Regions from separate parts of the Vibrio sp. QJM3NY_15 genome, predicted to be linked through region 1. Evidence: predicted binding sites of a transcription regulator. Region 1 holds the regulator's gene; each other region holds the start of a gene.

Region 1 (8,029 bases):
CTGAAATAGTTTTAAAATTAAGTTGACAGCTAGTAATCGTTTGTAATGAAAGAAGGCGCTCTGAGACTAGAGTGCCTTTTTGTTTTCTGGTCAGATCACATCACGTTTACGCAGACAAAACTTGCAAACTCATTTTAGTTAGGTAGAAAAGGAGGGTAGGTATTCACATGACTAATAGTAGGTTTGACACTATTATCACTTAATCTGCTCAATAGCGTGATATCCTTAGCCATCGCCTCACCATGAGGCATAGCTCCATTATTATAATTAAAGCGATAGGTATGTCTGAGAGTTTATTATTTCATAAAACATTTACTCACCCTACGAGCGATGAATGGGTTGTGTTTGTGCATGGCGCGGGGGGCAGCTCCTCAATCTGGTTCAAACAGATCAAAGCGTATAAACAACATTTCAACTTGCTTCTCATTGATCTGAGAGGGCACGGTAAGTCAGACAATATACTTAAAGGCCTGATTACGAACCGCTATACGTTCAAATCGGTCACGCTCGATATCCTTAAAGTACTTGATCATCTAAAAATCCGTTCAGCGCATTTCGTTGGTATGTCTCTCGGGACGATTATTGTTCGCAACGTAGCGGAATTAGCTGCAGGGCGTGTGCGTTCAATGGTACTCGGTGGTGCCGTGACTAAGCTTAATACTCGCTCTCAAGTACTAATAAAGCTGGGTAATTTAAGCAAGCACATCATTCCATACATGTGGCTATACAGCCTTTTTGCTTATGTTGTTATGCCGCAGAAAAGCCAAAAAGAATCTCGTCATCTATTTATCCGTGAAGCCAAAAAACTGTGTCAAAAAGAATTTAAACGTTGGTTCATCCTAACCGCTGATGTGAATCCTCTTATGAAGTACTTCAAAGATAGAGAGTTGCCGATCCCGACTCTTTATTTGATGGGAGAACGTGACTACATGTTCATCAAGCCCGTAAAAGAGATGGTTGAAGCGCACGAGTCGAGTGAGTTAGTGGAAATAGCGAATTGCGGACATGTGTGTAATGTTGAAAACCCTGAAGAGTTCAACCAACGTTCTATCGCGTTTATTCAAAAACAAATCCAGTGATTATCTTGGTTCGCTATCAGAACTAATAAATCGAATTAAATAAAAACGGGAAGCTAATATTAGCTTCCCGTTTTTATTTTAAGGGAGGAGTATCGATGGTTTGTTACTTGGACGCTTACTCTGGAGAAGCAGCACCACATTGCCAACAAGAACCGAATTGCGCTTCATTGACTTCATGGCACTCACCGCAACGCCACTCTTCATAGATGATCGAATCTTGCTGTTTTTGGTAGTCATTGACTATCTTACGGGCTTTACTGGCTAATTCTGGCTCATATAACCATACGTAAGGGTCAGTTTCCTCAGTGAATGGGATTTCCCCTTTCAAACCGAACAAGCCCTCACCACGGACTTCACACGCAATATTCTCACTTTCTAACAATCCACAGATGATATGGGCTTCTGTAGGATTCGATGCACTGAAGATTTTCATTGAAATAGAACCTTATTCGGCTTTGGCTTTTAGTCAGCTATATACGTTATTCCGCTATACACGTTAGTCAGCCACAGGTGCTGAGCGAAACTTACTCATCAACCATTTAGCAATAATTGGGAATACCCCCAACAAGGCAAATGACAATAGTACTGAAGGAGATACGATACCCGAAAGTGAATCAATTTCTGCGAGTTGAGTACCAGCATTCAAGAAAACCGCAGTACCTGGCAACATCCCTATTTGGCTTGTGATGTAGTAACGAGTTACCGACATTGGGGTTAACCCCATTAACAGGTTGATAAGGAAAAATGGGAAGACAGGAATCAGACGTAGAGAGAATAAGTAAAATGCCCCGTCTTTTTCAACGCCCTTGTTAATGGTTGCTAACTTGTCACCAAACTTAGTTTGGATCCAGTCACGTAACAGGTAACGGCTACTTAAGAAGGCGAGGGTTGCACCAATAGCACTTGCAAAAGATACCAGCAGTAAACTGTTCCAGAAACCAAACAAGGCAGCGCCTAACAGCGTAACAACCGCAGCGCCTGGAATTGAGAAAGCCGTAATCATGACATAGGCGACGAAGTAAATCGCAGCAGCAGCAATAAAATTGCTCTCGATGTAGTCATTCAAAACAGCTTGTTGAGCTTTCGCATTCTCAAGTGTTAGGTATTGGCCGAAATTGACGCCTAACAGGATGATGGTTACGACCAATACGATACCCAATATCATTTTATTACTCATTGATACTTCCTCTAATTTTTCAATGCATACAATTAGTATAGATAGACAGGCAAAGCATAGATTAACTTTCAACAGATATAAAAAAACTGTCAGTTTGCTTTTGATTGCTGACCATTTTTATAAATACATCTGACTACTTCACCTTGAATGGGCCGATGACAGATAGGTTCGACGTTAAACACATGTTAGATCTGATGTGTTTTTCTTTCTAAGGTAGGAGGTTGTTTTGCTTGAACAAATTCTATTTAATAAATTTTAAGGCTATAAAAAGTGACAGGAATTTGAAATACATTTGGTCTTGGTACGTTCTATATACGTAACAATCGAGACGTAAAGGTTGTTCCGATAATGATTCAGGCATAAAACTAAGGAGTTAGCTATGAAATTTTTATCATTGATTACTGTTATTGCGACTGCAGGTCTTATCTCTTTTCAAGCAACAGGTGCTGGTGTTTACCACCGGGTTGCCGCTGAGTCAAAAATATTCAAAGGTGAAACAGTATCTACTGAAAACCAAGCCTATGAAGACGGAAAGAAAATATGGCAAGATTTGAATACTAAAGAATCTTTTGAGCTTAGTCGCATTCTTCCTCAAGCTTCTGAAAAGGTAGACGTGAGATCTTTTGAAATCAAGAATGGTTCTATTAAAGTCAAAGAGATTATGGATTCTTCAGGAACCATCAATTTTGTACCCATGGTAAAAGTTGATTACAAATATTATTACCGTCCATCTTTTTAGCCAGTCCAGTGCTAGCTCTCTAGCTTAAAGGAGAGCTACTTTTTTTGTATAAAAAAAGCCGCAAGAATGCGGCTTAGTTATGTAGATAGTTTGAACTGACAATATTAATTGACGCGACTGATAAGCTCTTCACGACGTTGCTGCGGTATAACAGACCAATGAGTACCATTGATCGCACCTTCTAGCGCCCAAAGCAGCTCAATGCTGACAGAGGAAGCATGTGATTCCTTGATGGCGTTAAATGCGTTTACAGAGCCAGATTCATATAAACATTCTACAGAATCGATCCCGGCCTTTTTTAACATACGCTCGGTAGCGAGTCGAAGGTTAGGGAGGTCCTTTAATCGAGTTGGCTTAGCAGAAGATTGCTCAGCTTTCTCTTCTTTAGCAAACCCCAAAGACGTCGTAGCAAGCTGCAAGATTTTTTCTTGGTCTTGCCACAAGCCTTCCGGCAATGCGAAATACTTTGTGACGACAGGGAAACCACGTTTTTTGTAGACGTATGGTCGAAACCCTTGTTGCTCGAATTGCTTTGTTGTGTCTTTGTCCGCTCTTATGTGCAACTGGTCGTTAACAACCAGAGCAAACATCGTGTCATCAGCAAAAAGCCCGAATCCACCAAACATTGAGCGTGACTTTATTTTTCCTAGGGGCTCAAATAATTTCATTGAGTCCTTTAGTATCGGTTTATCCATGTTATCTATCTCGGTGTATTTGAACTACGCCACCAAATAAGCAGGTCCGAGAGATTAGCAAAATGTTGCAATTAAATTGTCAATAAGCCGTAAATTACTAAATTGTTAGTAATTACCGCATTTTGCCATCGGTAACCCCGCTACCATACCAACGAGTGGTTTAGGCCGGAAGCTTTGCGTCTCACTCTTTCGAGTGGTTTGCCCTGTGCGTGACTGACTGAATAGAATAAAGTTTTTGTTGAATGAGGCTCACACCTGATATTTCAAAATGTGATATTGCTTCAATTAATGATCTTGGTGTTATGCAACTGGGTTTATTTTATCTGCTTATAAAAAAAGCGCACTCAAAGGTGCGCTTAATGAAATTAAACTCGATTTATCAATTAATTTAACGTTTTAACCGTGCTTCGCTCAACAATTTCTGGGTGCATTTCGAAGACACGTTTTTCATGATCTTTATCTTTAATGCGTTCCAACAAAATTTCGAATGCATTTTTACCAACACGACGCTTAGGTTGGTGAACCGTCGTCAATGGTGGAGAGAAGTATTCCGCAAGTTCAATGTTGTCGTAACCGATAACCGAAATATCTTCAGGAATACGAATACCTTGCTGCTGCAGGCGACTCATTAGGCCAAGTGCCATTGTGTCGTTAAAACAGAACACTGCGGTAGGGCGATCTTCCATCTGAGCAATTTTATCAGCCGCAAGTACAGCGGTATCACACTCAAAGTTACCTTCAATGATGAGCTTTTCGTCGGTTGCCACCTTCGCTTCATTGAGTGCGCGTTTGTAACCCGCGATGCGTTCTACACATGCTGCTTTGTCTAAGTGGCCACTTAAACAAGCAATCTTTGTGTGACCACGTTCTAGCAAGTACTTGGTTGCTAGATAGCCGCCTTCTTCAGAGTTGTCGATGATCTTATCAGCCTGAGAGGTTTCTGGGCCCCAATCCATGACAACTTTTGGGATATCAGCATGGCGATCTAACATGCCACGAAGTTCTTCTGTTAAGTCAGAACACATAACCAAGATGCCATCTACACGTTTTTCTGCAAGCATTCGAATGTAGTCACGTTGCTTCTCATAGATACCACCCGTGTTACACAGAATCAAAGTGTAACCTTGACGGTAGCAGTAGCTTTCAACACCATCGATTACTTCAGAGAAGAAGAGGTTTGTTGATTGAGTCACTAGCATGCCGATAGTGCGTGTTGAATTGCATTTCAAGCTACGCGCTACAGCACTTGGTGCGTAGTTTAACTCGTCTACGGCTTTATTTACTTTCTCTTGAGTCGCTTCTGCAACAAAACGTGTTTTGTTGATTACGTGAGAAACGGTGGTAGTTGATACGCCTGCTAAGCGAGCGACATCTTTTATAGTGGCCATGGTTTTATCCTATTAGAAGCTACTTTCCCAAAGTACGGAATAAAGTAGCCGTTAAGCTACCTAACTAAGAGCTTAAATTTGTAGGGCTCTTTGGGGTACTAAAGTGCTAAAAAACAAAAAACCGCTATTGAGCGGCTTGTCTTAACACCGAAATGCTCTGAACTTAAATAAGCATAGCATTTCGTGAATGTTTCATATTTTATCGTTTGCGGTCACAATTTTAGACTGACTAGAAATTACTCGCAATAAAATTCACCCAGAAATCTGGGTGAATTGTCACATTCTATTGAATTTGTTTACTTAATCATCAGCGAATCTTATTCACCCGCTAAATACTGAGTGTCCAGATTACAGAAGGCCACGAGAAGAGTTGCCACAGATGCATAGAAACCGAATGAATCGATCTCACAACATTTAACGTTGAACTTTGGTACCCAAGTAAGGACTTGATGTTCAATAAATTGCTGTTGAACAGTGAACGATTTTTCTAATTCTTCTTCAAGCTCAGTGTCATTTGAACGGATGATGAGATTGCCAAGGAAATCAAGTTCGATAGCAATGTGGTCTGCTGGCTCTTTCAGATCTTGGTTAACTACCAAGTTGTGCTTAGCCATGATCTCTTCCATGTCTTTAGCTGGCTTGTCGTTTAATAGACCCGTTTCGCCGATATACATTGAAGCGTAAGGTAGAGCACCATGTTTATCTGTCTTTAAAAATAGATCGCAAAAGTCAGCAGACAGCTCTAGTTGGGCATCTTCACGTGTTTGTAGACGGTTCAATGCGTCTACCAGTTTATCAATCGCAGGCTTGAGTGTTTCGTTTTCGCCTAAACCAGTCAGGAAAGAACGGATCTCAACAGAGTGGTAGTGGTCGAGTTCTTCTTGTGTGAGCTCTTTAGCGAACAAGCTTGATAGCCACCAATAGATTTCAGCTCTTTGTTCGTTGAATGCTTTCGTATCTTTCATTTCATAGATCCTGATTTAGTCTTGTGATGTTTATATACCCAAGCATCGCGAAGTCATTTGGGTATAAGCACACCAAGGCTCAATAACAAGGTTATTTGCTAAACGCAAAGTGACTCGTTAGTCGTAATGCCTATATTGAATTGCGATGGACGATAAATAGCAAGGTTTTAGATTGTCTTGTATCAAAAAATATTCATGTTTCTCGCTTTTATCTGCTGTACCACTAGAATTGTTACTAGTTATGAATAGAATGGTTACTGAAACTATTAAATAAGAAAAGTGGTGTAGATGAGCTATCACGTATTAGTCGTAGAAGATGATGTGGTAACCCGAAGTAAGCTGGTTGGATATTTCCAGAACGAAGGTTACACAGTGAGCGAAGCGGAAAGCGGCGCTCAGATGAGAAACGTGTTGGAAGAAAACAACGTTGATCTCATTATGCTAGACATCAACTTACCAGGCGAAGATGGATTGATGCTAACTCGCGAATTACGCAGTCAATCGGACATTGGGATTATTTTAGTTACTGGACGCACGGATAGCATCGACAAAATTGTAGGCCTAGAAATGGGCGCAGACGATTATGTTACTAAACCCTTCGAACTTCGCGAGTTATTAGTTCGAGTTAAAAACTTACTTTGGCGTATTGCTGCGGCTCGCAAAACCGCGGTTGGTACGGCAGTTGAAGCTGAAGACGAATCTGTGGTTCGTTTTGGTGAGTGGACGTTTGATATCCCTCGTCGTGCTTTAAGTAAAAACGGTGAGCCAGTTAAGCTGACTAAAGCAGAATATGAGCTGCTCGTTGCGCTTTCGTCTTACCCTAACCAAGTGTTAAGTCGTGAACGTATTTTGAACATGATCAGCCACCGAGTGGATGCTCCAAACGATCGAACCATCGACGTGTTAATCCGTCGCATGCGTGCGAAGATGGAGTTTGACCCTAAGAACCCACAAATCTTTGTGACGGTTCACGGTGAAGGTTACATGTTTGCTGGTGACTGATTCTCTTCGGGAGTTCTAGTCAGCAACAAAATTTGAACGTAAAAAAGCCGAGGTATCATTGATGCCTCGGCTTTTTATTACTTGGTTTTTACCGTTAACGAATTGAACAGCTGAAACTTACTAGGTTACTCAGTTTTACTCATTCGCAGAGTTACTGATTAGCTTAGTTTATTGAGGTTGCGCTGCAGAAGCTGCGCTGTTTTCATCGACTAAGCTAGAAGCAGCAGGAAGAACAATCGGTTCTTCAACTGGGTCGCTGCTTGTGTCTAGCCAATCACGTAGGCTCTGCCAAACCAATCCCATCGTTTCGTGCCAGTAACGCTCTGTTTGTTCAAGATAGAGTGCTTTTGGCATGTACTTATTCCAAGGTTCAACAATCCCTTCTTGTGCAAGGTAGTTGGTTGGAGCGGGTAATGGTTTCATACCAGCGGCATTGAATTCATTCAGTGCGCGAGTCATGTGGCTTGCTGAAGTCACGAGCACCATTCTTTTGTTTTTCACGAACGCAGCGGCTTGGCGAGCTTCTTCCCACGTATCTTTCGCGGTTTCAAGCAGAATGATGTCAGGTTTTGCGACACCGAGTGCTAGCGCGACCTTAGCCATCATTCTTGCATTACTTACTTCAGTGCCTGCCCCATAGCCAGACAAAATAAGTTTCGCACCAGGGTAGAGGCGTAGAATGCGGATCCCTTCACTTAAGCGCATTAAACCTGTGCGGCTAAGCTCAGATGTGGGTGGTATTTGATCATCGACGACGTGACCACTTCCGAGAACCATTACGTAGTCGACGGTTTCATCGACGGGTAAAAATGCAGTGTGTTGCCTTTCCATTGGCATTAAAAGTTGACTAGAAACTGGTTGGAAAGCGATTAGGAAAATACCACAGAGGGCTGAAAGGGTAATTAGGCAACCAGTCTTCCTTTTGGTAGTAAACATCACTAGGGCTAAACCCAGAAAAGCGAGAATTAACATTGCTGGCAGTGG
Region 2 (8,029 bases), 1.4 Mb from region 1:
CGGGCAAAGGTCATATCAACCTTAGGGTTCACTTGTGTTTGGCCAATACCATCAATATCAAATTCGATTGGGTCTTCAACGGTTAGGATATTTCGCTCATTGCTGTTGAGCTCTTGCAGACCAGCATACAAGGTTGTTGATTTACCAGAACCCGTTGGGCCGGTCACCAAGATGATGCCATGTGGGCGCTGAATCAGCTTACGGAAGTTCTCGTGGTTCTCTGCCGTCATACCCAAACTATGCAAATCTAGGCGAGTGGCGTTTTTGTCCAACAGACGCATTACCACACGTTCACCGTGCGAAGACGGCATGGTTGAAACACGCACGTCGACCGCTCGGCCACCGATACGCAGAGAAATACGACCATCTTGTGGCACGCGTTTTTCCGCAATATCCAGCTTAGCCATAACCTTGACACGCGAAACCAACAGCGGGGCCAATTTGCGGCTTGGTGCAAGAACATCACGTAATACACCATCAATACGGAAGCGGATAGACAGTGACTTCTCGAAGGTTTCGATATGAATATCCGAAGCACCCTCTTTGATCGCCTCACCCAGCATCGCATTGATTAACTTGATGATTGGCGCATCGTCTTCCGATTCGAGCAAGTCTTCGTCTTGAGGCAGTTCTTCTGCTAGAGAGAAAAAGTCGTCGTTGTCGGCACCAATGTCTTCCATTAGCTGACGAGCTTCCGACGAATCACGCTGGTACGCGTCCGTCAGTTTTTTATCAAATTCGTCTGCGCCGATCGCTTGTGGCGTGAAACCATTTTTCACAACACGACTTACTTCAATGATCGCCGCCGATTTCAGTGGCTCAACATAATAAAGTATCGGTGCGCGCTCTGGATGCTGATACTCCAACACCATCTTGTAGCGATTTGCAAAGCTAAACGGCAAGCGCTGATAAGTACTTGCCGCCCCTACCAATTCAGCCATTATTCTGTTTCCATTTGATCGATGAAGGCTTGAATTTCAGCCGGGTGATTCATCTCTGCACCAAATTTAGGCAATACCGGAATGTTATCGTCATCCATCAGTTTCAGGCCCTGCTCTGACTTATACAGCTGCTCAGCACGGATAAAGTTGTATTTACGCTGAGTGATACCATCGGCTGTCATACCATCACGAATGATGGTTGGCTTGATGAAGACCATTAAGTTCTTTTTCTCAACCTGAGTACTGGTTGATTTGAACAGGTGCCCAAGTACTGGGATATCGCCTAGGAATGGGACCTTAGATTCACTTTCCAGTGCTCGCTCGTCAATCAAACCACCAAGTACGAGCATTTGACCATCTTGAACAATCACTGACGTATTCAGCTGACGCTTAGCAAAACGAACATCTACTGCCCCGTTTGCACCTAATACGTTCGATACTTCTTGTTCTATTTGTAGCTGAACCGAGTCGCCTTCATTGATTTGTGGCACGACTTTCAGCTTGATACCCACTTCTTTACGTTCAACCGTTTGGAATGGGTTGTCGTTGCTTGAGCCTGCTGTAGAACCGGTTAGAACAGGCACCTCTTCACCCACAATGAATGAAGCCTCGCCGTTATCCATCACAGTAATACTCGGAGAAGATAGGATGTTAGAGTTTGAATCGGTTGCTACCGCACTAATCAACGCTGTCCAATCGCCCATAACGACACTCATCGCAGCACCATTAACGCCAGAAAGTGCAGAAGCTAACGTTGAATAATCACCTGATTCGGTTGTCGTTTCATTACGTACGAAGGCACCATTATCATCATATACTGCGGTAGTCGTTTCAGTATCTTTGGCTTCTTCTAAACCAACCATCACACCACCAATCGATGCGCCTGTGTTGCCGTACTGAATTACAGCACCAGTATCAAGGTTACCCCATTGCACACCAAGGTTAATGCCGTCACCTTCTGCCATTTCGACAATTAAAGCTTCAATCAATACTTGAGCACGACGAATATCCAGCTGTGCGATCACATCTTGTAGCGCGTTCATGATGTCTGGCTGAGCTGTAATCACTAAAGAGTTGGTATCACTATGAGCTGAGATCATCACTTGGTTACGTTGAGATGAACTGCCTTTGGTTGAAGTCTGCTTTTCTGATTGCAGGTTGTCCGACACGCCTTTCAGCACATCGACTAAATCTTCGGCTTTTGCGTATTTAAGGTAAATTACTTGGTTGTTGCCCTTGGTTGCCATTTCAACATCAAGCTGTTCAATCAGCCTTCTTAAACGGCTACGTACCTTAGGGTCGCCTGAGATAAGAATCGCATTGGTACGCTCATCGGCAACTAATTTAGGTTGTAGAAATGCAGGTGTGTTTTTCGCATCCGTGGTTTTGCTTAATGCATCGACAATACGCACCATTTCTGCCGCAGAAGCATTCTTTAGCTCAACGACTTCGATCTCTTTATCACCCGCTTGGTCAACACGCTTGATGATCTCGGCTAAACGATTAACAACAGCTGCACGGCCAGTAATTAGAATGATATTCGCAGGATCGTAATGCACAACGTTACCCGCACCTGCATTGTCATTCAGCTGGCGAAGCAAAGGAGAAAGTTCACGTACTGAAACATTGCGAACGGTCACGACACGTGTAACAACATTGTCGCCATTGATCGTGTCACCGTCTCCAACGACTGGAATTGCCGACGTTTTAGAATCTTTGGCTTTGATGATCTTAAGAACACCCGAGTCCATTTCAACCACCGCGTAGCCATACACTTCTAAAACATTTAAGAAGAAGCTGTAATATTGCTCTTCATTGAGCACATCGTAACTACGAACATCAATTTTCCCGCGCACCGAAGGGTCAACGATGATCGTCTTCTCTAAGTTGCGGCCAACAATATTAATAAACTCTTGAATGTCAGTGCCCTTAAAGCTGGCACTAAAATCACTCGCTATGGCTGCGGGTGTGCAGATTAAGCTTCCTGCCAATAACCATGCACTTTTCTTAAACCAATGCTTCACGTACTTCTCCTACACTTTCGTCCTTCGTTAGACGCAAAGTTTTAAAATTCAATAAACACTTCATGTTGTTGACCATCTCTCTCGACCACCAGATTTAGCTCTGTTAGTTCTGAGATGGAACGGAATATGTTGCCCATAGCAGCAGGGTCTGTCAGGTCTTGTCCATTTAACTGAGTGGCAATATCTCCGTTTTGGAGCCCAACAGAGTTAAAAAGTTCTGAATCTTTGCCAGGGCTCACACGATAACCGATCACTTTATCGTCACGCTTCACCTGAGACAGTCGAACATATTGGAAGATTTGTTGCGGATCTTTCATTATCTTCGCTTTAATTTCATCAAGCTTCTCTTCTGCAGAAGCGGGGTTGTTGCCACGGACAGAAGAAGAGGCGCGAGGTGGTGCCGGTTCTGAAACGGCCAGACGCTTGTACTCAATACCTTCAAGCATCAAGGTTTCATCTCGGCCTGAGTTATCGATAATCACGCGATCGACTAATACCGCTTTTAACTTAGCGCGCGTGCCTTCGATCTCTTCGTTAATTCCGTAGGTTGCTTGTGTGCCACGATTCGCAATCACAGCTAAGCTTAATTTGGGGTTAGAGCTGGCAACCGCACCCACTAAAACCAGATTCAGTCGCGTTTTTGGGGCATCTTGAATAACTTGCTGCTCAACCACAGCAGGCTTGGTTGGGTTATAGGCACCAAAAAAGTTGCTCTGCTGCAAAGAAGAGATATCAAGAGTCGATTGAGGAGCAGAAGACGATGAAGCCGTTGCTTTCCAAGGCACAACGGTTTGCTCGGCAGGTTCGATAAACCATGCAAGCTGTCCTAAAATCCATGCGGAAGCTGCGATTAACACACAACAAAGAACAAGGCTCAGTTTCTGCTGGAGTAAAAATCCATTCTCTAAAAATCGGCTCAGCACCGGAGAGTTATCCATGCGAAGTTTGAGCTCTAAAAAGTTCACGTTCCCTAACCCTTTCTATAACGAATAAAGCTGTAACCTACTAAACTATCAGCTTTTTTGTTCATAAATTCTGTTCCAGCTTATTAAAAGCATAAGATCCTGAACTATATCATAGCAAATCTATAAATCGGCATTACCTGAGCTATTTTGTAATCTTCCTTGAAAAAAAAGCCTATCGCCTCCACATAAGCTTCTACTAAATGTGATAAGCGTCATTAAATAAAATAAGTTGCATACTGTGAATAACAGTTAAACCGCATTCATTTCTAACTGAAAAGGCACTGTCCTATATGAAAACGACTAATGAAGCTGTCAGACTCGATAAATGGTTGTGGGCAGCACGCTTTTATAAGACTCGTTCAATTGCTCGCAACATGGTCGATGGTGGCAAAGTCCACTATAATGGTCAGCGCAGCAAACCCAGCAAAATCGTAGAACTTGGTGCAGTGATTACTCTGCGCCAAGGTAATGAAGAAAAGACGGTCACCATAGAGAAAATATCCGCACACCGTGGCGGGGCGCCAGTCGCTCAGACACTCTATGAAGAAACCACCGAAAGCTTGGCAAAAAGAGAAGAGTTTGCCCAACAGCGCAAGCTTAATGCTCATAGCCCAGCACCAGAACGTCGCCCAGACAAAAAGCAACGTCGTGACATCATCAAGTTCAAGACTCAATAAGCTAGAAGGAATAGCCAAATGGCAGACCCAATGTCTACAAGTAATGTTTTAAATCGCTACCTATTTGAAGACCTATCAGTACGTGGTGAATTGGTACAGATGGACGAAGCGTACCAACAGATTATTTCTAGCAAGGAATACCCAGCGCCAGTACAAAAGCTGTTGGGTGAGCTACTGGTTTCAACGACGCTACTAACCGCGACTCTAAAGTTTGAAGGCTCTATCACGATGCAACTGCAAGGTGATGGCCCAGTATCTCTCGCTGTTATTAATGGCGATAACGATCAGAAGATCCGTGGTGTTGCTCGCTTTGACGGTGACATTGCTGACGACGCAGGCCTACACGACCTGATGGGTAAAGGCCACCTAGTGATCACTATCGATCCTAAAAAAGGTGAGCGTTACCAAGGCATCGTTGGTCTTGAAGGTGACACGCTTGCTGAAGTACTTGAAGGTTACTTCGCAAACTCTGAACAGCTAAAGACTCGTCTATGGCTGCGCACGGGTGAACATGAAGGCAAAGCACACGCTGCTGGTATGCTTCTGCAGGTTATGCCTGACGGTACTGGTACGCCAGATGACTTCGAACACCTAGAGCAGTTAACTGACACCGTAAAAAATGAAGAGTTGTTCTCTCTAGAAGCGAACGACCTGTTGTACCGTCTATACAACCAAGAGAAGGTTCAGGTATTTACCCCACAACCGGTTGAGTTCTTCTGTGGTTGTTCTCGTCAACGTAGTGGTGCGGCTATCATTACTGTTGCTCAAGAAGAGATCTACGACATCATCAGCACTGAAGGAAGTGTGGCTCTTCACTGCGATTACTGTGGCACAAACTACTCGTTTGACAAGAACGACGTTGACGCACTGTACGCAGAAGCAGCAGATAAAGGCGACAATACGGTTCATTAATTTACAGCGTACCAAAAACACGTAATTTACCCTACAAAGGTCAGCACTCAGCTGGCCTTTTTTGTGATCAAAATAGCGCAAAGCCCGTAACATTTCGTAATAAAATCACCGCTTAATTTTAATCAATTAATAATGTTCTCGCCCCTAGCGCAAAGGTTTGCGTACAGGATAGACTAGTTAGGCCAATATGTGACGAGACGCTTAAAACCCCAAGATTAATATGGATACTTTTTGAGCTGTATCCCTGTTTCCCCAGAGTCTCGTTGCTAGCATGGTGAGCAGATAACAATAAAAAATTAATACAAAATCCCTACAAAATATCCTACAAGGAGCACCTATGACCGTTATGGAACATACAAAGGCTGCACAAATTGATCTAACTAAGCACGGACTGACTGGCGTTACTGAAGTTCTTCGTAATCCTAGCTACGAGCAGTTATTCGTTGAAGAAACACTGCCAGGTTTGGAAGGCTACGAAAAAGGCGTAGTAACGGAACTAGGCTCTGTTGCGGTAGACACTGGTATCTTTACTGGCCGCTCACCAAAAGATAAGTACATTGTTAAAGATGACACCACGCGCGATACCATGTGGTGGTCAGATCAAGGCAAAAATGACAACAAACCGATTACAACTGAAGTATGGGATGAGCTTAAAGAGCTTGTGACAACTCAGCTATCTGGCAAGCGCCTGTTTGTCATTGACGGTTACTGTGGTGCTAACCCTGATACGCGCTTAAGTGTACGTATTATTACTGAAGTAGCGTGGCAAGCGCACTTCGTTAAGAACATGTTCATTCGTCCAACTGACGAAGAGCTAGCAACGTTCGAACCTGATTTCGTGGTAATGAACGGTGCTAAAACAACTAACCCTAACTGGGAAAAGCAGGGTCTAAACTCTGAAAACTTCGTTGCTTTCAACCTAACAGAACGCGTTCAAATCATCGGTGGTACTTGGTACGGCGGTGAGATGAAGAAAGGCATGTTCGCAATGATGAACTACCTACTTCCTCTTCAAGGCATTGCTTCAATGCACTGTAGTGCTAACGTCGGTGAAGAAGGCGATGTAGCGATTTTCTTCGGTCTATCGGGCACAGGTAAAACAACCCTATCAACGGATCCTAAGCGTGAGCTAATCGGTGATGATGAGCACGGTTGGGATGACGATGGCATCTTCAACTTTGAAGGCGGTTGTTACGCGAAGACCATTCGTCTATCTAAAGAAGCAGAACCAGAAATCTACAATGCAATCCGTCGTGATGCACTGCTAGAAAACGTAACGGTTCGTGGCGATGGTTCTATCGATTTTGATGACGGTTCAAAAACAGAGAACACTCGTGTTTCTTACCCGATTCACCACATCGACAACATCGTTAAGCCAGTATCAAAAGCAGGTCATGCTCAAAAGGTTATCTTCCTAACTGCGGATGCATTCGGTGTACTACCACCCGTTTCTAAACTGACTCCAGAGCAAACGAAGTACCACTTCCTATCTGGCTTCACTGCGAAACTAGCGGGCACTGAGCGTGGTATTACTGAACCAACACCAACGTTCTCTGCAGCATTTGGTGCGGCATTCTTAACTCTTCACCCAACTCAGTACGCTGAAGTACTTGTGAAGCGTATGGAAGCAGCTGGCGCTGAAGCTTACCTAGTGAACACAGGTTGGAATGGCACAGGCAAACGTATCTCAATCCAAGATACTCGTGGCATCATCGACGCTATCCTAGATGGCTCAATCGACCAAGCTGAGACCAAGGTTATCCCTATGTTTAACCTAGAAGTACCACTAGCGTTGCACGATGTTGACCCAGCGATTCTTGACCCACGCGACACGTACACTGACCCACTACAATGGGAAAGCAAAGCGAAAGATCTAGCAGAACGCTTCATCAACAACTTTGATAAGTACACTGACAACGCTGAAGGTAAGTCACTGGTTGCGGCTGGTCCTCAACTGGACTAATCCAACCATCTGCTCGGGCTTAGCCAAAAGCGAACGCCCAATTTAAAATGATATTTTTGTAGCAAGCCCCTCTTTTGAGGGGCTTTTTTGTTGATGCTTGACCCTTTTTGTTCCACTCTGTTTTGAGACGATTGAAATTTAAGGCTTTCAGGGAATGAAAAAGGTATTCATGGTGTTCGGCATTGTGTTGGCTATCGCCGTTGCAACTATCGCAGCGTTGCTATTAAGCCTGCAGACGCAATACCGTGCGGATGTTGCTAACTTTTTTATCAAACATGCGATTGAACAACCTGTGCTCATTGAAGATGTTGAGTATCAGGCGCCTTATCACATCACCTTAATGGGCATTACCCAAAGCCAACCAGAAAGACAAGCACCTCTGTATATCGACAAGATCGATATCTGGTTCAGCCCAGACTCTGTTCTTAAAGCTAAGCTAGTGTTGGACTCTGTATTGATAAGTGGCCTGCAGTTAGAAGCCGACGATCTGGATACTCTTACATCAGTGCTTACCCAACCAAACCTCAAGCTACGTCAGCTGGCGATC
Region 3 (8,029 bases), 750 kb from region 1:
TGCGTTCTGGGTGATGGATACGAGGGATTCTCATGCTGGTAAACCTATAAATAGTGTCATTTGGGTATTTTGTCTCTGCCTAACATGGATGCTTTTAGTTGAAAAAACAAGGGTAGAGCAAGAGTTTCAGGGGCAATTCTAAAACTCTTGTTTGAGATGGAGGCAATTGGAGATGTTGGTTGCCTGAGTCGTGTTATTTACAAGCAGGGAAAACAAATGGGTTGTGATTACCTTGGATCGCATAGATTCGCTTATCACGAGTACATTCCCACTTATCGACAGGGAATTGCTTGTTCCACGCCATCATCAGGTTAGTCTGCTGCTTAGATAGTTTGAAACCATACTCTTGGCTCATATAAAGATAAGTACGCGCGATAGAACCTTTTGCTCTGTCTGGCGGCATAACCTTACGCTGTTTGAAGTTGACCTGCATTTCACACTGACCGTAACTCACGCCATCCATTCCATTCCACTGACTGAAATTGTAATTGGATCGATCACCGTTAACCTCGCCAATTGCCGGAGTTAGATTATGAAGGTCGGCTTCCATCGATTTAAATATTTTGTCATTGCGAGTGCAGTTCTTGCGTCCGCCATCTTGCCAGCACTGACGCTGGTGGCCGAATTGCCAAGCTGGAACCACGTGTTCCCACTCAATACGGGAAGCGCGCTTTTGCTGTTTTCTCACTTGATAACCACAGCCGTCGAGGTCGGGGATACCTTTCTTTTTGTCTTTCCAAGTGATGTCGCAACCACAATAAAATGAAGTCGGGTGATCGAGATAAATCTTCACGGCTTCTTTTTTTGCTTTGGAGAAGGAGCTTGGTGGAGCGGCGAAAACGCTTTGGGTTACCAGTAGGCCAAATACTATTGATAGGTAAAAGGACACCGATAGGCCAAATACTTTTGGAGTGTTTTTTTGCATAGAGAAAGACTGATGAAAGTATGATAAACAACAGTCTAGCACTCAAATGTTAGTTCTCTCTATTACATTTATTCGCGTTACCTTGTGAGTTTAAGACTTAGCTCAATTGAAGGCCGGTAAAAGCTAAGGTTTGCTGGCATTGTTGGCAACGATACGTTGATTGGTTGCGGATGACTTTGTTGTGTCGTCTTATCGACAGGGGATAAGTGGTGCAATCACAGCGATACTCAAAAGTTTTGCCCTGCACTGAGGTTATCTCCAAGCTGTGGGTCGTTTTGGCCGGTACATTGAATACCTTTTCCATCACGTATTTCCACTCATTCCCGTGAGGCCTAACTCGTCCGAAGACCTGATGTGTGATCAGATGTGCGAGTTCATGAGGCACAACCTCGTTAATAAAGGCGTCTTCATTTTCGCTGAATAGCACTTGGTTGAGTTTTATCTCGTTTAACTGGAGGTAGGCTTTTCCCGCTGCCTTTCCTCTTAACTTGTAAGTGACGGTTGGACATGGAAATTCACGAGAAAAATGTTGATTAGCGATAGCTAGGCATTCGCCCAGTTTTTTATTTACTCGATGTTGTTGTGGGGTGTAAGACAAGCGTTGTTAACTCCAAAAAAAGCCTCAGCGTCTAAGCTAAGGCCTCATCATAACATTGCTCATCGATCGTGAAACGATTTAAACGTGATGTTTCTTTTTGATGACTTCGTGGTAAGCATGCCATGTTCCGTAGCCAAGTAATGGCATCGTTACAATCATACCCACGCCGTAGGTCGCGAAGCCGACTAAGATACCTGTACCAATGATACCAGCCCAAACGACCATCGCAGGGATGTTTGATTTAACAGCGTTGAAGCTAGTAAAAATGGCACTCATTACATCTACACGTCTTTCCATCATCAATGGAATCGAAAATGCTGAGATACTAAATATCAGGCTAGCGATAACAAAACCAATCACAGACCCTGTAATTAAGAAGGGAGCAAATTCGGTCAATGGTGCCCCTTGTACTGAAGGGTAAAGTGCGTGCAATAATGCAGCGATACGCATCCAGAATATCATCGCAACCATTAATACAATCGCAAACGCCCATTGGTGGGTTGAGTTACGTGTGATGGCTTTCATAGAGTGCAGTAGGCTAGCGTTGTGCCCCTTTTCTCTTTCCCAGGCTGCGTCATACAAGCCTAGGGCAAGAAACGGCCCTATTAGCATGTACACAATCAAGCTTGGCATAACGACTAAATGTGTTCCTTGCCATTGGACAAGTTGAACAATAGCGATGGCCGCACCCATAAAGCACAAACCGTAAAATGCGCTGATTAGTGGCATTCTCACTAAGTCGTGCAGTGCAAGCGACAACCAATGGAATGGGGCGGATATGCTTACTTGGTTACAAGGAATGGTGCGAGCATAATCCTGATCGCTGACCTTGTGTTTCTTATCGTTCAGTTCGGATGGGTGTACAGTACGAGGCATATATCCCCCTAGTTAAATAACGTCCTAGTTATAGTTCCATAAAGCTCAGTATTGCGTTCATATGAGGATTATGGTGTTGAGCTAAAATGCTCTTTTTCGTCCCAGTTATTGTTCTAGCGTGCATTTAACGAGAGCTATCAGACTGAATTACTTTGAGTTAAATGTGAGCTTGATCGCCTAGGAGTTACCTTAACTATTGTCAGTAGTGTTCGAAAACACAAATTATCGGTGGGTTTTTATACTAAGTGGTTAACGGTAAAGAAGACTTGGGCAGGGTGGTCTAGTAAGAAAAGGTTGGGTAAGTGCATAAAAATAAAGCCCTTACTAAGCAGTAAGGGCTTTAAAGAAACAAATTGCAGTGGCTAAATTATTTTAGCCCAGCGAAGTCCGCAAGGATTGCTGCTTTGTCAGTCGCTTCCCAAGGGAACTCTTCACGACCGAAGTGGCCGTATGCAGCAGTCTGCTTGTAGATAGGCTGAAGAAGGTTCAGCATCTCTTGAAGACCGTATGGACGTAGGTCGAAGTTTTGACGAACGGCTTCAATGATAATTTCGTGAGCTACTTTCTCAGTACCAAACGTTTCAACCATGATAGATGTTGGATCTGCAACACCGATAGCGTAAGACAGTTGAATCTCACAACGGTCAGCCATACCAGCAGCAACGATGTTTTTCGCAACGTAACGAGCTGCGTAAGCTGCAGAACGGTCAACTTTTGATGGATCTTTACCAGAGAATGCACCGCCACCGTGACGAGCTGCGCCGCCGTAGGTATCAACGATGATCTTACGACCGGTTAGACCACAGTCACCCATTGGGCCACCGATTACGAAACGGCCGGTTGGGTTGATGAAGAAGTTAGTGTCTTTGTTGATCCACTCAGCAGGAAGTACTGGCTTGATGATCTCTTCCATTACCGCTTCACGTAGGTCAGGTGTTGTTACTGAATCACAGTGTTGAGTTGAAAGAACCACTGCGTCGATACCAACAATCTTACCTTGGTCGTATTGGAACGTAACTTGAGATTTCGCATCTGGGCGAAGGAAGTCAAGCTTGCCGCTCTTACGTACTTCAGCTTGCTTCTTAACAAGAAGGTGAGAGTAAGTAATTGGAGCTGGCATTAGGATTGGTGTTTCGTTAGTCGCGTAACCAAACATGATACCTTGGTCGCCTGCGCCTTGATCTTTAGGATCGGCTTTATCAACACCTTGGTTGATGTCTGGAGACTGCTTACCAATTGTGTTTAGTACTGCACAAGAGTCAGCGTCAAAGCCCATATCAGAATGAACGTAACCAATTTCACGAACTGTTTCACGAGTGATTTCTTCGATATCAACCCATGCAGACGTTGTTACTTCACCGCCAACCATAACCATGCCGGTTTTTACGTAAGTCTCACAAGCAACACGTGCTTTTGGATCTTGTTCCAAGATGGCATCAAGAACAGCATCAGAGATTTGGTCTGCAATTTTATCTGGATGGCCTTCTGAAACAGATTCAGAAGTGAATAGGTGCTTAGCCATGAGAGCTCCACTTTTAGTTTAGTTTTTAGTTGCAAATAGTTAAATGCAAATAATTTCAGGCGTCGCAAGCTAGGAAGCGCCGCCGTTAAATACAGTATATTTTGTAGGTGTTTCTACATCTAGACGGCTATTCTAAATTCCAGCGGTCGAATTACAAGCTCTTTTTTATGATATGTCATAACTAAACGTTTGCGTATCGGTCGAGATAACGCATTGCTAAGTGATGTAAATGTTCGAAAATTGCGAAAAGTGACCGTTAAAATGCCAGTAAAACGTTTGCAGTCGCTAAAGTCGTTTGAGAGAATACCCGCGCTAATAAAAATGAAAACTTTAGCATCAATCTCTTTTTTAAATCGCTTATGTACTCAGGAGCAGACATGCCTTCTCGTAAAGATCTAGCCAATGCAATTCGCGCACTTAGCATGGATGGCGTTCAACAAGCAAATTCAGGCCACCCTGGCGCACCTATGGGTATGGCTGACATCGCTGAAGTTCTTTGGCGTGGTCACTTGAACCACAACCCAGCAAACCCAGAGTGGGCTGACCGAGACCGTTTTATTCTGTCTAACGGCCATGGTTCAATGTTGATTTACTCTCTGCTTCATCTTGCAGGTTACGAGCTTTCAATTGAAGACCTGAAAAACTTCCGTCAACTGCACTCTAAGACTCCAGGTCACCCAGAGTACGGTTACGCTCCTGGTATCGAAACAACGACGGGTCCTCTAGGTCAAGGTATCACCAACGCTGTTGGTATGGCGATGGCTGAAAAATCATTGGCTGCACAGTTCAACAAAGAAGGCCACGACATCGTAGACCACTACACTTATGCATTCATGGGTGATGGCTGTCTGATGGAAGGTATCTCTCACGAAGCATGTTCTCTAGCCGGTACGCTAGGTCTTGGTAAGCTGGTTGCTTTCTGGGATGACAACGGCATCTCTATCGATGGCGAAGTTGAAGGTTGGTTCTCTGACGATACACCTAAGCGTTTTGAAGCTTACGGCTGGCACGTAATCCCGGCAGTTGATGGTCACGACGCTGACGCTATCAATGCTGCTATTGAAGCAGCTAAAGCGGATCCTCGCCCAACACTTATCTGTACTAAAACTATCATCGGTTTTGGTTCTCCAAACAAAGCGGGTACGCACGACTGTCACGGTGCTCCACTAGGCGCTGATGAAATTACAGCAACTAAAGCGGCACTTGGTTGGGAACACGGTCCTTTCGAAATTCCAGCTGATATCGCAGCTGAGTGGAATGCGAAAGAAGCAGGCGCAGCGAAAGAAGCAGCATGGAATGCTAAGTTTGACGCATACGCAGCCGCTCACCCAGAGCTAGCAGCAGAATTCAAACGTCGTACAAACGGCGAACTACCAGCTGAGTGGGAAGAGAAAGCAAACGCAATCATTGCTGATCTTCAAGCTAACCCAGCAAACATCGCATCACGTAAAGCGTCTCAAAATGCTCTAGAAGCGTTCGGTGCTATGCTACCTGAATTCATGGGCGGCTCTGCTGACCTTGCGCCTTCTAACCTGACTATGTGGTCTGGTTCTAAGTCTCTTGAAGCAAATGACTTCTCTGGTAACTACATCCACTACGGTGTACGTGAATTCGGTATGACGGCTATCATGAACGGTATCGCTCTGCACGGCGGTTTCGTACCATACGGCGCAACGTTCCTAATGTTCATGGAATACGCTCGTAACGCAATGCGTATGGCTGCTCTGATGAAAATTCAGAACATCCAAGTTTACACGCACGATTCTATCGGCCTAGGCGAAGATGGTCCTACTCACCAACCAGTTGAGCAGATCGCTTCTCTACGTCTGACTCCAAACATGAGCACATGGCGTCCATGTGACCAAGTTGAGTCTGCTGTTGCTTGGAAACTGGCAATCGAACGCAAAGATGGTCCTTCTGCACTTATCTTCTCTCGTCAAAACCTTGCACAACAAGATCGTGACGCAGAGCAAGTAGCTAACATCGCTAAGGGTGGTTACATCCTGAAAGATTGCGAAGGCAAGCCTGAGCTTATCCTTATCGCGACGGGTTCTGAAGTTGAGCTAGCGGTTAGCGCTGCTGCTGAATTAACAGCTGAAGGCAAGAAAGTACGCGTAGTTTCTATGCCTGCAACTGACGCATTCGACAAGCAAGACGCGCAGTACCGTGAGTCTGTACTTCCATCTGACGTTACAGCACGTATCGCAGTAGAAGCTGGCATCGCTGACTTCTGGTACAAGTACGTTGGCTTCGGTGGCAAGATCATCGGTATGACAACGTTCGGCGAATCTGCACCAGCAGGCGAGCTATTCAAGATGTTCGGTTTCACTACTGAAAACGTAGTAAACACAGCGAAAGAGCTGCTTGCTTAATCATTGATTGCTAGCCTAGTGCTAACAGTAAAATGAAAGAAAAAACCGAGCGTAGAGCTCGGTTTTTTGTATCTGGGATTTGTTTTCTCCTAGACTCATCTTTATACGCAGCAGATCAATCTGTCCTAAGTAGGTTGAGTTATTCAAGTAATGCCTTTTGGGTAGGATTCAGTTATCATCTGTTGCACGAAATTTTGGTTAGATGTACGGAACTATGCTAAAAGTCGCGATAAACGGATTTGGACGAATAGGGCGTAATGTATTACGCGCTGTCTATGAAAGTGGCAAAAGCCAACAAATCAAAGTAGTAGCTGTCAATGAGCTTGCTCAGCCTGACGCTATGGCTCACCTATTGCAATACGACACCAGTCACGGCCGCTTCGGCAAGAAAATCTCTAACGATCAAGAGCACATCTATGTTCATCATGGCGTTGGTGCTGAAGATAAGGGAGAGTTCGATACGATTCGTATCTTACACCTTGCTGATATTGAGTTGTTGCCTTGGCGTGACCTTGAAGTTGATATTGTTCTCGACTGTACCGGCGTTTACGGTTGCCGTGATGACGGCCTAGCGCACATTGCTGCTGGGGCGAAAAAGGTTCTGTTTTCACATCCTGGTGCTAACGATCTGGATAACACCATTATTTACGGTGTGAATCACGACACTATTACCGCTGACCATCGAATCGTTTCCAATGGTTCATGCACGACTAACTGTATTGTCCCTATCATCAAGGTGCTTGATGATGCTTTTGGTATTGAGTCCGGCACGATTACGACCATTCACTCTTCTATGAATGACCAGCAAGTTATCGATGCATACCACAGCGACCTTCGTCGAACTCGAGCAGCAAGCCAATCAATCATTCCTGTCGATACCAAATTGCATAAAGGTATTGAAAGAATCTTTCCGAAATTTTCTAACAAATTTGAAGCGATATCCGTGCGTGTGCCAACGGTAAACGTCACTGCGATGGATTTAAGTGTCACAATTAATGCAAATGTGAAAGTTAATGACGTAAATCAAACCATTGTTAATGCATCCCAGTGTACATTACACAATATAGTTGACTATACTGAAGCGCCGCTCGTTTCCATCGATTTTAATCACGATCCCCATAGTGCAATTGTTGATGGTTCACAAACTCGAGTGAGCAACGGCCACTTAGTGAAAATGCTGGTGTGGTGCGACAATGAATGGGGCTTTGCAAACCGAATGCTGGATACGGTTCTTGCAATGGAAGCTTCTGAAGGCAAGAAGTAAGACCTAGAAGCAAATGTGCGGATTATTTATTTTTTAGCTTGAATTAAATGCTAAGTGTCCACATATTACTAGTAGTTAAAGAATTACCAGTTGAATAATTTATAGGCTTAGCAGGGTTGCTGAGTTTCCAAAACTTTATTTTTATTTAAATTTGAGAGGACAAATCATGTCTGTGATCAAGATGACTGACCTGGAACTTGCAGGTAAACGCGTATTTATCCGTGCTGACCTAAACGTACCAGTAAAAGACGGTAAAGTAACTTCAGATGCACGTATCCTAGCATCTCTACCAACTATCAAACTTTGCCTAGAAGCTGGCGCAAAAGTTATGGTTACTTCTCACCTTGGTCGTCCTACTGAAGGCGAATACAACGAAGAGTTCTCTCTAGCTCCTGTAGTTAACTACCTAAACGACGCACTAGACTGCGAAGTTAAGCTAGCGAAAGATTACGTAAATGGCCTAGAGCTAAAC
Region 4 (8,029 bases), 520 kb from region 1:
CACCGTCCAGCTTACAATGATTACATCGGCATCAAGAAGTTTGACAAAAACGGCAAGGTCATTGGTGAGCACCGCTTTACAGGTCTCTACACTTCTGCTGTTTATAACCAAACCGTTGAAAGCATTCCTCTAGTTCGCGAGAAAGTTGAGCGTATCTTAGATGCAAGTGGTTACCGTCAGGGTTCATACTCTTACAAAGCACTGCACAATATTCTAGAAAACTATCCGCGTGATGAACTGCTTCAAGCTCGAGAAGAAGAGCTACTTGAAGTGGGTACGGGCGTTGTACAAATGCAAGATCGCGATCTTCTACGCTTGTTTGTTCGCAAAGACCCGTTTGGCCGTTTCTTCAGCTGTATGGTTTACGTAACAAAAGATCGCTACAACACCGAGCTTCGTCGTCAAACCCAGCGCATCTTGAAGCAATACTTCGGTTGCGAAGAAGAAGTCGAATTCACGACATACTTCTCTGAAAGCCCACTGGCAAGAACGCACTATATTGTTCGTGTTGATAACAACAACATGGATGTGGACGTGAAAACAATTGAGCAAAATTTAATGGAAGTATCGTCTACGTGGGATGACCGCCTGTCTGAATCAATCGTTGCTAACTTCGGTGAGAGCAAAGGTCTTCCGTTATCGAAAGAGTACATGCGTGCATTCCCACGTTCGTACAAAGAAGACATGATGCCTGGTTCTGCTGTTGCAGATATCGAGCGTCTAGAAGCACTAAGTGAAGACAACAAACTTGGCATGCTTTTCTACCGTCCTCAAGAAGAGGCAGCAGACTCTAAAGCCGTTCGTTTGAAGCTGTTCTACCACAGTGATGAACCGATTCACCTGTCTGATGTTATGCCAATGCTTGAAAACTTTGGCCTGCGCGTTATTGGTGAATCACCTTATGAAGTGCGCAAGACCAATGGGGTGACTTATTGGATCCTTGATTTCTCGATGCTGCATAAGAGTGACAAGACGATTGATCTTCGTGAAGCTCGCGATCTATTCCAACAAGCCTTTGCTGCGATTTGGGCGGGTGAGTTAGACAGCGATGGTTTCAACCGCTTGGTATTGGGTGCAGGTCTTTCTGGCCGTGAAATCTCAATCTTACGTGCGTATGCACGTTACATGCGCCAAGTTGGTTTCCCATTCAGCCAACAATACATTGAAGACACATTGTCTCATTACCCAGATCTAGCGAAAGGGTTAGTGAGCTTATTCGGCAAGCGGTTTGATCCTAAATTAAAGGGCAGCGCGAAAGGCCAACAAGATCTTATTAAGAAGATCACTGAACAGTTGGATCATGTAGAAAGCTTGGATGATGATCGTATCATTCGTCGCTACATGGAAATGATCACAGCAACGCTTCGTACTAACTACTATCAGTTAGACGACAACAAACAGTCTAAACCTTGGTTGGCTCTAAAAATGAGACCAAGCGAGATTCCAGATATTCCAGCACCGGTTCCTGCGTTTGAGATCTTTGTTTACGCACCAGACATTGAAGGTGTGCATCTACGTGGCGGCAAAGTCGCTCGTGGTGGTTTACGTTGGTCAGACCGTCAAGAGGATTTCCGTACTGAGATTCTAGGCCTAGTTAAAGCACAACAAGTTAAGAACACAGTAATTGTACCGGTTGGTGCAAAAGGTGGTTTCGTTTGTAAGCGTCAGCATATGATGTCTGGCCGTGATGAAATTTTTGCTGAAGGTCAACGTTGTTACAAGCGCTTCATCCGTGCACTACTAGACGTATCAGACAACATTATTGAAGGCGAGGTTATCCCACCGAAGAGTGTTGTTCGTCACGATGAAGATGATCCGTACTTGGTTGTTGCTGCCGATAAAGGTACAGCAACGTTCTCAGATCTCGCAAACTCAGTATCTGATGAGTACAACTTCTGGTTAGGCGATGCATTTGCCTCTGGTGGTTCTAACGGTTACGACCACAAAGCAATGGGTATCACCGCGAAAGGTGGTTGGGAATCTGTTAAGCGTCACTTCCGTGAAATGGGCATCAACTGTCAAACAACGGATTTCACCGCTATCGGTGTAGGTGATATGGCGGGCGATGTGTTTGGTAATGGCATGCTGTTGTCTAAGCATATTCGTATGCAAGCTGCGTTTAACCACATGCATATCTTCATCGATCCGAATCCAGAATCAGCATCAAGCTGGGTAGAGCGTGAGCGCTTGTTTAATCTACCGCGCTCAAGCTGGGAAGATTACAACAAAGACCTTATCTCGCAAGGTGGTGGAATCTTCTCTCGTCGAGCGAAGTCTATCTCTTTGACGCCTGAAATTCAGAAAATGCTGGGTACTAAGAAAGCATCAATGGCACCAAATGACTTGATCAAAGCGATCTTGTCTATGCAGGTTGATCTTCTATGGAATGGCGGTATCGGTACATACGTTAAGTCTTCAAACGAGACTCATACTGACGTAGGTGACCGTGCAAATGACGTGCTTCGTATCGATGGCCGTGACCTGAAAGCTAAGGTTGTTGGTGAAGGCGGTAACTTGGGTATGACTCAATTGGGTCGTATTGAATACGCGCTGACGGGTGGCCGCGTTAATACTGACTTCGTTGATAACGTTGGTGGTGTTGACTGTTCGGATAATGAAGTAAACATTAAGATCTTCTTGAATGGTTTAGTGTCTAATGGAGATCTAACCGTTAAGCAACGTAACCAAGTGCTTGAATCGATGGAAGATGAAGTGGGCGAAATCGTACTAGACGACGCATATTGCCAAGCTGAGTCTATTTCGGTTACTGAGCATCAAGGTGTTGGCTTAGTCAAAGAGCAAATCCGCTTTATTCATACAATGGAAAAAGCAGGGTACTTAGATCGTGGTTTGGAATACATCCCAGATGACGAAACACTGCTTGAGCGTGAAAAGCAGGGCCAAGGCCTAACAAGACCAGAGCTTTCTGTACTTGTTGCTTACGGAAAAATGGTGCTTAAAGAAGATCTTGTTAGTGATGATATCGCTAATGATGAATTCCATGCTCAACAGCTTATGCAATACTTCCCAACAGCGTTACGTCGTAACTATTCTCAGCATATGGATAACCATCCACTACGTTCTGAAATCATTGCGACGGCACTGGCTAACCAAATGGTTAACGAAATGGGTTGTAACTTCGTTACTCGTCTGCAAGAAGAGACGGGCGCAAACATTGTTGATATTGCAAATGCTTACGCGGCATCACGTGAAATCTACGGTCTTGGCCATGTTCTGAAGAGCATCCGTGAACTGGATAATGTTTCAAGTTCTGAAGCTCAGTATGAATTGATTTACCATGTTCGCCGCACACTTCGTCGCTTGGCGCGTTGGTTGTTAAGAAACCGTACAGGTAAACAGTCAGTGAAAGCATTGATTGAACTTTACCAAGGCGATGTTCTTACTATCACGGAGAAACTGGATGAAAACCTAGTGGCTTCTGAAGTAGAAGAGCATAACGCAATGGCACAGTTATGGATTGACCAAGGCGTAAACGCTGAGTTAGCTAATTCAGTTGCGCGTTTGTCTAGCTTGTACTCAGCACTGGATATATCCACAGTGGCTCGTGAAACAGGTAAAACAGTACAACAAGCGTCTAAGCTTTACTTTAATCTTGGCGATCGCTTGTCTTTGCACTGGTTCTTGAAGCAAATCAATGGTCAAGCAGTAGACAACAATTGGCAAGCGCTGGCACGTGCAGCATTCAGAGAAGATCTGGATTGGCAGCAACGTCAGCTAACTGGCCAAGTGCTTAACTGCGGTTGTGCTTCAGACATCGATGTGATTAAAGCGCTTGATGACTGGATGGAAAGTAACTCGGTTTCTCTGCATCGTTGGGAAAGCATCTTGAACGAATTCAAAGTGGGTTCGGTTCATGAGTTTGCTAAGTTCTCAGTAGCACTACGCGAATTGATGCTATTGAATCTAAACTGTATGTCGACAGACTAGCGACTAGATAAAAACGAAAAGAAACAAGGGCAGGCCATTAGGTCTGCCTTTTTCGTTTGGCTGAGCAATGTTATTTGGCAGAACAGTGTCGTTTGGTTGAATAGTAAATGACGTGTCCAATTATTTCGTTGAGTAACTTATGCTTGATAAAGTTAGCTTCTAATTGGCCGAGTTAAACGATGTTCGTTACATGAATGATAGTCAAATAGACCATTCACTGGAGGATACGGTAACGTTTGCTTAATAATAAACCTCTTTCGTTAGCAAACTCGATTATCTTACCCTTACAGACAGTAATAGATTGAATAGTTGGGTAAATAAGTAAATAATATCGCCCCGTTTACACGGCGCTTTTTTCTATCGGAGGCACAATGCTTTACCGTCTAGCCAGAACTGGCTTTTTCCAACTTGATGCCGAAAAGGCACATGATCTTGCAATCCAAAATTTCAAACGCTTCACCGGCACACCTATTGATCTTTTGTATCGCCAACAATTACCTCACCGACCTGTAGAATGCATGGGTCTTACTTTTAAAAATCCAGTTGGCCTTGCTGCCGGCCTAGACAAAAACGGCGAATGTATTGATGCATTTGGCGCAATGGGTTTTGGTTTTGTAGAAGTAGGGACTGTTACTCCTCGTCCACAAGCAGGTAATGACAAACCACGTCTGTTCCGTCTTGTTGAAGCCGAAGGTATTATCAATCGCATGGGCTTTAACAACCTAGGCGTAGATAACCTAATTGAGAATGTTAAGAAGTCGAACTATGACGGCATCTTAGGTATCAATATTGGTAAGAACAAAGACACGCCAATTGAAAAGGGCGCAGAAGATTACATTATCTGTATGGAGAAGGTTTACCAATACGCGGGTTACATTGCGGTAAACATCTCTTCACCAAATACTCCAGGACTTCGTTCGCTACAATATGGCGAAGCACTTGATGATCTGTTGTCTGAACTAAAAACCAAGCAATCCGAATTAGAAGCGAAGCATGGCAAATATGTCCCGCTTGCTCTTAAGATCGCTCCGGATCTAAGTGATGACGAAATCAGCCAAATTTGCGAATCATTGATCAAAAATAAGATCGATGGTGTGATCGCAACTAACACGACATTGGATCGTAGTATCGTTGAAGGCATGAAGCATTGCGACGAAGCGGGTGGCCTAAGCGGACGTCCAGTTCAATCTCGCAGTACTGAAGTTGTTCGTAAACTTCACCAAGAGCTAGGCGACCAACTACCGATCATTGGGGTAGGTGGTGTTGACTCTTACGTTGCTGCAAAAGAGAAAATGATGGCAGGCGCTAAGCTTGTACAAGTTTACTCTGGTTTCATCTACAAAGGTCCAGGCCTTGTTCGTGACATCGTTAAAAATCTATAGTTAGTAAAATCGGTAGTTCGCAAGATCTATAGGTTGAAAGCTAATAGTCGTCACTGAAAATCTATAATCCGGTATTGTCTTGATAAAAGAGACACTGTAACTCACTGAGTTGTAGAGAAAAGCGATAAGAAAGAGGAATTCATTTCCTCTTTTTTTTTGCCTGTTGAGCAGTAAAATTACTGTAATTGAAGGTAATTTTGCGTTTTACCTAATGGAATGGTTCAACAGTGTGAGACGAAATGATGCTTAAACCTAGCGATACATGGAGTTGGTATTACGATGAGCAGCAATGTTCATTGATGCTAAACCTCGGAGAGGATATGATTTTTAAAACGAATCTGGTCCGCAATAAGCTGGTGGACTGCGCTTTTAAAGATAATGAATTCACTGTTGATGATGCATCTTCTTACCAAACCTTCAAAGAACAAATTTCTGGCTTAGAACTGTCTGAGCCACGACAAGCCGAGCTTGCACTTTATTGTGTGGCCGCGAAGCGTTTTCATAAGCCTGTACAGCCTAAAAGCTGGTTCTTCGACTCACAAGGCGTAGGCCATGAATATCCTCAAGAAGGGGATATTGTACAAATGAATAACGAGCATAGCCTTGGTTACTTCATTGTATTAGAAGTAGGAGAGTGTGCGAGTTTATGTGCATTTGTAGACTTAGAAGAGTTCCTCCTAACGCCTTCAAAAGGGTTACGATTTGGAGACTCGATTAAAGTCATGCACGATAGAATGACTGACGCAAATGCTATCCTTCATCAAACGCATATTGCGATGGTGGGTTAACCTCTAACCTAGAGCGTTAATAGAACACTATTTCGACCAAATATCGCTACGAATAAACCTGTAATACCTTCCCCATAATCGGCTTAATAGCCGATTTTTTTGTGCCTAAAAAAGCCTATCTCAATAGATACGACGTAGTTCATTCATTTGAATGACGTTGTTCACTTATTTAATTTGTAAAAAACGTATCTTTTTTAACCTCAATTTCGACCGATTCTCTCACTATCGATAGCGGATTTCCTCTGTTTATTCCCTGTTTGAGGTCTTTTGTTGCTAAGTTTCAACCTAAACCCCCATCTGGTATATACCAATTTAGGGGTGAATATAAATGCACTTAATGGTTTGGGCCTATCGATGAGTGTTATTTCTGTGAGATTGAGAGTTGTTGTGTTGTAAGGGAGTGCGGGTAAGCGATCGCTTCATGACTGACCATTTGCTAAGCAGTTAGTCGAAAGATTCAATGAAAAGACGAGTTTAGTGTGATGCTCTGGTAACAAATTCAGGTATAATCGAGCTCATTTTTATCAATAAAAGAACACTATGAATCAATATCTAGCGGTTACCTCAAATGGCCTTGAGAATTTATTAGTTGAAGAACTAACCCAACTAGGGATTACAAACGCAAAACCTGTTCAAGCAGGTGTTAAATTCAAAGCCACCAATGAGCAAATTTATCGTTGTTGTTTGTGGAGCCGTTTGGCTTCTCGATTTGTACGTGTCCTTTCAGAATTCACTTGTATGGATGACATGGATCTTTACCTATCGACCACTGCGGTTAACTGGGTAAATCAATTCCATAGCACTAAGCGTTTCGTTGTTGATTTCAATGGTACGAACAACGAAATCCGTAATAGCCAATACGGTGCGATGAAAGTAAAAGATGCCGTTGTAGATTGCTTTGAGAAGAAGTCTTTACCGCGTCCATCTATCAGCAAAGAAAATCCTGATATCCGCATTCACGTTCGTCTGCATCGTGACAAGGCGATCCTTGGTGTGGATATGGTAGGCAGTGGTCTTCATCAACGTGGCTACCGTCCAGAATCCGGTCGTGCACCATTGCGTGAAACTCTTGCTGCAGCGATTCTTCTTCGTAGTGGTTGGGATGCAACCAAACCTTTCCTAGATCCAATGTGTGGTTCAGGTACGTTAGTGATTGAAGCAGCGATGATGGCTGCAAACATGGCACCTGGTGTGAAACGTCAGAAATGGTGTTTTGAATCACTAGAAGATTTCGAACCAGAGCTTTGGGCTGAAGTTAAAGCTGAAGCGAACGTTCAAGGCCGTCGTGGCGTTAAGAAAGTAGAATGTAAGTTCTTCGGTTATGACAACGACGAACGCATGATCAAAACGGCGCGTGACAATGCACGTCGAGCTGGCGTTGAAGAGTTGATTGAATTCGAAGTAGGTGACGCTGCAAAGCTTAAACGCCCAACAGAGTTTACTGATGGTGTGATTGTGTCTAATCCGCCTTACGGTGAGCGTCTAGGTACAGAACCGGGCCTGATTGCACTCTACACGGCATTTGGTGCTCAACTGAAGGCTGAGTTTGGCGGTTGCAATGCTTCTATCTTCTCAAGTTCTGATGAATTACTTAGCTGCTTGCGTATGCGTGCAGACAAACAGTTCAAACTGAATAACGGTGCGTTACCGTGTCACCAGAAGAACTACTCAATTTCAGACCGTCCTATGTCTGAGCGTCCTACTGGCGAGCAAGAACAGCTGATTGCTCCTGATTTCGCGAACCGTCTTAAAAAGAACATTGGCAAAATCGGTAAGTGGGCCAAGAAAGAGCAACTAGATTGCTACCGTATCTACGATGCTGACTTACCAGAATACAATGTAGCGATTGACGTATACCCAGGTCACCTTGTGATTCAAGAATACGCAGCACCTAAAGATGTGCCGGAAGAC

The links. The regulator PurR, encoded in region 1, represses purine synthesis genes. The targets are predictions, from matches to a motif close to TNANGNAAACGTTTNCNTNA.
Region 2: pckA (phosphoenolpyruvate carboxykinase (ATP)) is a predicted target of PurR. The motif match lies at 5,665-5,684, and genes of this name have one in related genera.
Region 3: metK (methionine adenosyltransferase) is a predicted target of PurR. The motif match lies at 4,099-4,118, and genes of this name have one in related genera.
Region 4: pyrD (quinone-dependent dihydroorotate dehydrogenase) is a predicted target of PurR. The motif match lies at 4,173-4,192, and genes of this name have one in related genera.

The regions. Positions count from the first base shown of each region.
Region 1 covers NZ_CM173517.1:2,408,469-2,416,497, reverse strand. Annotated here, with positions in the region: gene AC3CKG_RS10760 (alpha/beta fold hydrolase) at 282-1,079, shown strand; gene AC3CKG_RS10755 (putative signal transducing protein) at 1,195-1,512, opposite strand; gene AC3CKG_RS10750 (TVP38/TMEM64 family protein) at 1,576-2,256, opposite strand; gene AC3CKG_RS10745 (DUF3316 domain-containing protein) at 2,636-2,995, shown strand; gene AC3CKG_RS10740 (TfoX/Sxy family DNA transformation protein) at 3,100-3,690, opposite strand; cyclic di-GMP riboswitch class I at 3,818-3,903, opposite strand; gene purR (HTH-type transcriptional repressor PurR) at 4,074-5,078, opposite strand; gene torD (molecular chaperone TorD) at 5,396-6,043, opposite strand; gene torR (two-component system response regulator TorR) at 6,332-7,045, shown strand; gene elyC (envelope biogenesis factor ElyC) at 7,214-8,029, opposite strand, start outside.
Region 2 covers NZ_CM173517.1:124,795-132,823, reverse strand. Annotated here, with positions in the region: gene gspE (type II secretion system ATPase GspE) at 1-941, opposite strand, end outside; gene gspD (type II secretion system secretin GspD) at 941-2,965, opposite strand; gene gspC (type II secretion system protein GspC) at 3,007-3,903, opposite strand; gene hslR (ribosome-associated heat shock protein Hsp15) at 4,221-4,607, shown strand; gene hslO (Hsp33 family molecular chaperone HslO) at 4,626-5,519, shown strand; gene pckA (phosphoenolpyruvate carboxykinase (ATP)) at 5,857-7,482, shown strand; gene AC3CKG_RS00540 (AsmA family protein) at 7,652-8,029, shown strand, end outside.
Region 3 covers NZ_CM173517.1:3,162,252-3,170,280, reverse strand. Annotated here, with positions in the region: gene rsmE (16S rRNA (uracil(1498)-N(3))-methyltransferase) at 1-34, opposite strand, end outside; gene AC3CKG_RS14095 (endonuclease) at 194-925, opposite strand; gene AC3CKG_RS14090 (SprT family zinc-dependent metalloprotease) at 1,023-1,523, opposite strand; gene AC3CKG_RS14085 (DUF2189 domain-containing protein) at 1,602-2,399, opposite strand; gene metK (methionine adenosyltransferase) at 2,767-3,921, opposite strand; gene tkt (transketolase) at 4,299-6,293, shown strand; gene epd (erythrose-4-phosphate dehydrogenase) at 6,508-7,557, shown strand; gene AC3CKG_RS14065 (phosphoglycerate kinase) at 7,724-8,029, shown strand, end outside.
Region 4 covers NZ_CM173517.1:1,884,494-1,892,522, reverse strand. Annotated here, with positions in the region: gene AC3CKG_RS08735 (NAD-glutamate dehydrogenase) at 1-3,948, shown strand, start outside; gene pyrD (quinone-dependent dihydroorotate dehydrogenase) at 4,320-5,330, shown strand; gene AC3CKG_RS08725 (cell division protein ZapC) at 5,570-6,118, shown strand; gene rlmKL (bifunctional 23S rRNA (guanine(2069)-N(7))-methyltransferase RlmK/23S rRNA (guanine(2445)-N(2))-methyltransferase RlmL) at 6,659-8,029, shown strand, end outside.